Regions from separate parts of the Proteus sp. G2626 genome, predicted to be linked through region 2. Evidence: predicted binding sites of a transcription regulator. Region 2 holds the regulator's gene; the other holds the start of a gene.
What was found. The regulator ArgR, encoded in region 2, controls arginine synthesis, uptake and breakdown. The targets are predictions, from matches to a motif close to ANTGAATAAAAATACANT.
Positions count from the first base shown of each region.

Region 1: argC (N-acetyl-gamma-glutamyl-phosphate reductase) is a predicted target of ArgR. The motif match lies at 2,338-2,355, and genes of this name have one in related genera.

Region 1 is NZ_JAABNH010000005.1:182,085-185,510, reverse strand. It holds gene GWJ05_RS02260 (argininosuccinate synthase) at 1-427, opposite strand, end outside; gene argB (acetylglutamate kinase) at 503-1,276, opposite strand; gene argC (N-acetyl-gamma-glutamyl-phosphate reductase) at 1,297-2,301, opposite strand; gene argE (acetylornithine deacetylase) at 2,402-3,426, shown strand, end outside.
Region 2 is NZ_JAABNH010000002.1:114,264-117,689, reverse strand. It holds gene GWJ05_RS00850 (helix-turn-helix domain-containing protein) at 142-408, shown strand; gene mdh (malate dehydrogenase) at 510-1,448, opposite strand; gene argR (transcriptional regulator ArgR) at 1,895-2,365, shown strand; gene mpl (UDP-N-acetylmuramate:L-alanyl-gamma-D-glutamyl-meso-diaminopimelate ligase) at 2,429-3,426, opposite strand, start outside.

The DNA of each region.
Region 1 (3,426 bases), on a different contig from region 2:
GTTGTGGAGCAAGAGCTGCATAGGTGCTTTCAAAACGAACTTGATCGTTACCTTTACCTGTTGCACCATGAGCAACAGCATCAGCACCTAATTTTAATGCCAATTCAACTTGTGCTTTAGCAATAACAGGACGCGCCATCGAAGTACCTAATAAGTAGCTACCTTCATATAAAGCACCTGTTTTTAATACTGGGTAAACATAATCTTTGATAAACTCTTCACGTAAATCGATGATATGACACTCAGAAGCACCAGATGCTAATGCTTTTTGTTCTACGCCAACTAAATCATCACGGCTTTGGCCAACATCTGCAACAAAAGCGACAACTTCACAGTTATCGTAATGTTCTTTTAACCAAGGAATGATCGCCGAAGTATCTAATCCGCCTGAGTATGCTAGTACGATTTTTTTAATACCTTTAGTCATAGTGATAACCTTCAATTTCCAATTTGTTTAAATTCTGCCAACTATCAAATAGCGATAAGATTTCTAGAAACATTTTTAAACTAAAATACGGGTTCCTACTGCAACACCATTAAACAGTGCGGTTAGTTTTTCAGCATGGCGCCAACTTGCAATTTCAACGGGTCGACCGAGTGTTTTGGCAGCTTCTAACGCTGCATTTACTTTCACAATCATGCCGTCAGTGATAATGCCTTGGTCAATTAATGTCTGTGCTTTTTCGGCTGACATCTCTGCTATCTTCTGGCCTTTACCATCTAAAATGCCACTAACGTCTGAAAGCAACACTAAATCAGCTCCCAACGTTTCTGCGATAGCGGTTGCGGCTTGATCTGCATTGACATTCATCAGCTCACCTTTCTCAGTCATACCGATAGAGCTGATAATAGGTAGATAGCCCGCATCCAGTAATAAATTAAGTAAATTAGGAGAGCCTGGAGTTGCATCCCCTACATGACCTAATTCTTCATTGATTTGAGTGACTTTCACTAATTGCCCATCCCCCAAAGAAAGCCCTACACCATTAAGCCCAAATTGGGTTGCCCACGATAACAAGGTCTTATTGGCACTTCCGGCCAGTGCTCCTGTAATGATGTCTATCTGATCAGCGGGTGTAACACGCAGGCCTTGCTTTTTCACGACAGGTAATTGCAATTTACCCATCAATTCATCCACCAAACAGCCACCACCATGTACGATGACCAAAGGGCGAGAGTGTGTTGAACGATATTGTTGTAATGCGGTGAAAAAACGTGTTAACGCTTCTTCGTTATCAAGGAGTACACCACCCAGTTTGATAATTAATGGTTCCATGAAACTTCCCTACTCATTATTTAAATAAGTGATTCGGTTTCAGCGAAGCCAAACCGAATATTCATACACTGCACCGCCTGCGTTGCGGCCCCTTTTAACAAGTTATCTTCAACACCCACCACAATTAGATGTTCACCTTGTTGAGCAAACCCGATATCACAAAAAGCCGTTCCTACTACGGCTTTTAATGCAGGTAATCCTTTGTCATAAACACGCACTAATGGCTTATCTTGATAAGCTTCGTCAAAGACTTGTCTGACTTCCTCTTGTGTCACGCCTGCTTTTAACTTACAGGTGATAGTGGCTAAGATCCCTCTGGCAAAATTACCTAAATGGGGGGTGAAAATCACATCAATGCCCAGATGTGTTGCAATTTCAGGTTGATGACGATGAGTAAATACACCATAAGGTTGCAAACTCACTTCACAAAAACTGCTGGTTAAAGAGGCTTTTCTACCCGCGCCACTTACACCGCTGGTGGCATTAATGACTGGCCATTGCGCGGTATCTAACAGTCCCGCTTCCACTAAGGGTTTTAATGACAACTGAGATACCGTTGGATAACAGCCCGGCACAGCAATTAATTGCGCCTGACTGATAATGTCAGCATTCCATTCAGCTAATCCATAAACTGCTTGTGATAACCAATCTGTATTCTTATGCTCGAATCCATAGTATTGTTGATAAAAATGCTCGTTTTGCACTCGATAAGCACCCGATAGGTCGAACACCACACAACCTTGCTCTAAAAAAATCGGGGCAATGTCATGGCTGACTTCATGGGCTGTTGCTAAAAAAACGATATCAATATTCTCAGCCGCTTTAACAACATCAACCATTGGCTCTAAAGGGAGATCCACTAAGCCACGATATTGAGGATGAAGTTCAGAAAAGCATTTTCCTGCATCTGCACTTTGAGCTGATACCATCAGTCTGCTCAAATTCACATGGGGATGCTGCTGAAGATAGGCGACTAATTCAGCGCCAGTGTAACCACTTGCTCCTACAATCAGAGTATTTAACATGTCATTCTTACCTTGTACCATGAACACAAACCGATTAATGTATTTTTATTCAAAAAAAGTGCATGAATATTGATACTATTATGAAGAAAGGCTGTCAACAGTGAATATTAAATTACCTACATTTATTGAGATTTATCGTCAATTAATTGCAACACCCTCTATCAGTGCTACAGATGCTAAGAACGATCAAAGCAACGAATCACTGATTAATTTGCTTGCTAATTGGTTGGAAACATTAGGCTTTTCCATTGAAATTCAACCTGTACCTGAAACTAGAGGAAAATTTAACCTTTTAGCAACATTAGGAACAGGGAAAGGCGGGTTATTACTTTGTGGTCACACTGACACTGTGCCATTTGATGAAGGTCGTTGGACACAAGATCCTTTTACACTGACAGAAAAAGAAAATAAGTTATACGGCTTAGGCACTGCGGATATGAAAGGCTTTTTTGCTTTTATTCTTGATGCATTGCGAGATGTAGATACTAAGGCGTTAACTCACCCTCTTTATATTCTCGCCACCGCAGATGAAGAAACCTCTATGGCAGGCGCACGTTATTTTGCTGCTAATACGACAATCCGCCCTGATTTTGCCATTATTGGCGAACCGACATCCCTAAAACCTATTCGTGCTCATAAAGGACATTTATCAAATGCGATACGTATTACGGGGCAATCAGGACATTCTAGCGATCCAGAAAAAGGCGTGAATGCGATTGAGCTAATGCATGAATCCATTACTCACCTTAGTACACTGCGCGATACGCTAAAAACGCGCTATAACAATCCTGCATTTATTATCCCTTATCCCACCATGAACTTTGGTTATATTAATGGCGGTGATGCGGCAAATCGAATTTGTGCTTGCTGCGAACTTCATATGGATATTCGCCCATTACCTGGGCTTACATTGCAAGATTTAGATGATTTACTACACGAAACATTAGCTCCCGTAAAAGCACGTTGGCCGGGGCGCTTAAATGTTGAAGCGCTACACGATCCTATTCCTGGTTATGAATGTCCAACCGATCATAAAATGGTTGCTGTCATTGAAAAGTTATTAGGCGAGAAAGCGCAAACGGTGAACTACTGTACTGAAGCGCCATTTATTCAAGATCTCTGCCC
Region 2 (3,426 bases):
AGAAAAAAATCAGAAATATTTTTAGAAAAATAATGTTATTTTATTTTCTAAATAATCAGTTTAAATGCTTTAAGACATTTCTAATAAACTGTTATTTATACCACTAACACAGCAATTAATTTTATAGAAAAAGGATTAAAAATGATTTCAAGGAAATCTGATTGGCATCCTGCCGATATTATTGCCGCACTTAGGAAACGAGGAACAACACTTGCTGCCATCTCTCGTCAAGCAGGGTTAAGCTCTTCAACACTCGCTAATGCACTGTCACGCCCTTGGCCTAAAGGAGAAAAAATCATTGCTGATTATCTTAATGTTGCTCCTTCTGAAATTTGGCCAAGCCGTTATTTTCATCCTGAAACAGGAGAATTACTTGAACGAAAGATTCGTGACAAAACTAATAATTAACTAATAATTACATACATTATAATTAATAAAAAAAACCGCTGATACTATATCAGCGGTTTTTATTTAAATTTGCATTATTTTTATAGCAAAAAAGTATTTCTTTATTTATTAATAAATTCTTCACCAAGAATTATATCTTTTTTCAATACATCTAACATGCCATTAAGAGATTGTTTTTCAAAATCACTTAATTTACCAATAGATAAATATTCCTCTACACCGTTTTTGCCTAAAAGAATAGGTTGTGCAAAGAAACGGGCATATTCTCCGTCGCCTTCTGTATAGGTGCATTCAATAACATTTTTCTCGCCATTTAAAGCGCGAATTAATGAAAGACCAAAACGCGCTGCGGCTTGTCCCATTGATAATGTTGCTGATCCACCACCTGCTTTCGCTTCTACAACTTCAGTACCTGCATTTTGGATACGTTTTGTCAGCGCTGACACTTCATCATCCGTAAATGAGACCCCATCAACTTGAGAAAGCAGAGGAAGAATAGTGACACCAGAGTGCCCACCAATGACAGGAACATTGGTTTTCTGAGGATCTTGGCCTTTTAATTCAGCAACAAAAGTATTAGCACGAATGATATCTAGGGTCGTAATACCAAAAAGACGTTTTTTATCGTAAACACCCGCTTTTTTCAGTACTTCAGCAGCGATAGCAACTGTTGTATTCACTGGGTTAGTAATGATACCAATCAGTGCCTTAGGGCAATTTTGTGCTACTTTTTCAATTAAATTACGGACAATACCGGCATTCACATTGAAAAGATCAGAACGATCCATGCCTGGTTTACGAGCAACACCCGCAGAAATCAGAACAACATCAGCGCCTTTTAATGCAGGAGAAGGATCTTCACCAGCAAAACCTTTTACCGTCACTTGAGTTGGGATATGGCTTAAGTCAGCTGCGACGCCCGGTGTGACGGGAGCGATATCATATAAAGAGAGTTCACTACCAGCTGGAAGCTGGTTTTTAAGAAGAAGTGCCAGTGCCTGACCAATACCACCCGCTGCACCGAGAACTGCTACTTTCATTCTGATACTCCTTAGTTACAAGATAGTGGAACGCCTTAGAGAGATTCACTATTACGCAATACACCTTTTAAAAAACAATTATTTAACAGCAATATTGCATAATAAGGCATTTACAGTGGAAAATAATACTTTGGTTATTCTAAACAAATTGCTTATCTGTTAATGAGATAGTGGGCACTCTTTTGATAAATAATTCCAATAAATTGGGCAAAATGTTAAGTGGGTCTATCTCCTTATGACAATCATTTAAGCTTATCATTTAGTTAACAAATATTTTACTTCCCTTAAGTTACCACATTCAAAGTCGGTAAATGAAACTTTTTTGTAGTACATTCTACTTTACAATTTTCCGTAAATTATCTCTTACCTTTCATCGTCTTTTGTTGCATAAAAATTCACTTCTCCGCATAATACGCGGGTTATTGATAACTCACTAAAGGTGAACTATGCGCGTTCCTTCTAAGCAAGAAGACTTGGTTAAAGCGTTTAAAGCCCTGCTGAAAGAAGAAAAATTCAGTTCACAAGGCGAGATTGTGACTGCATTACAAGAAGCTGGATTTGATAATATTAATCAGTCCAAAATCTCTCGTATGCTAACAAAATTTGGTGCAGTAAGAACCCGTAACGCCAAAATGGAAATGGTATATTGCCTACCCACTGAACTTGGCGTACCGACAGCAAGTAGCCCATTAAAAAATCTAGTACTTGATATTGACCATAACCATTCGGTTGTAGTGATAAGAACGAGTCCAGGTGCGGCTCAACTTATTGCACGTTTATTAGATTCATTAGGCAAAGCAGAAGGGATCCTCGGCAGTATTGCGGGTGATGACACCATATTTTCAACACCTGCACCCGGGTTTTCAACAGAAGAGTTGCGAGATGCAATCCTAAACCTGTTTGATCAGGAATTATAATCGCTTTTCCATAGCGTCCAAAAATAAGCCACTAAACAGTCAGTGGCTTATTTTTATTTATTATTAATACTGATTCTCTGAGCCTTTAGGCTGCGCTAATTTTTTAAGCAGTTTTTCATGTATCCCACCAAAACCGCCATTACTCATAATTAAAATATGATCACCCGCTTGCGCTTCTTTCGCAATCATATCCACTAATGTATCAAGATCGGTACTCCAGCGCGCTGGTTGCACACAATGCTCCGCGATATCACTTACTAACCATTGAATATTCGGTGGCTGGAATAAAAACACCTCATCAGCTCGACCTAATGCGGGAGCGATATCATCCTTACTAATACCCATTTTCATCGTATTTGAACGGGGCTCTAACACCGCAATAATACGTGCAGTTCCACCAACTTTACTGCGCAATGCTTCAAGCGTTGCCAAAATCGCCGTAGGATGATGTGCAAAGTCGTCATAAACACTCACTTGGTTAACTTCACCACGTAATTCTAAACGACGACGCGCATTAACAAACTTATCTAATGCTTCACACGCATCTGAGGGTAAAACACCAACATGATGCGCAGCAACTATTGCCATTAAGCCATTTTGCATGTTGTGTTCACCAGAAAGCCCCCAACACACTTCTCCAACGCTTTCACCTTTATGAAATACCTCAAAATGGCGACTATCATTAGTGAGTTTTTTGGCCTGCCAATCGCCTGTTTCACCCGTGAATTCTTGTTCACTCCAACATCCCATTCCAATGGTCTGTTTTAAATTCATGTCGTTATCAGGCATGATGATTTTTCCACTACCCGGAACGATACGAACTAAATGATGGAATTGTTTTTGAATTGCCGCTAAATCATCAAAAATATCGGCATGATCAAATTCAAGGTTATTTAAAATCAGTGTTCGAGGAGAATAATGTACAAATTTAGAACGCTTATCAAAGAAAGCGCTATCATACTCATCAGCTTCAATCACAAAGAAAGGGCTTTCACCTAATTGTGCTGAAACTTGGAAATTACCAGGTACACCACCAATTAAAAAACCGGGTTTATAGCCAC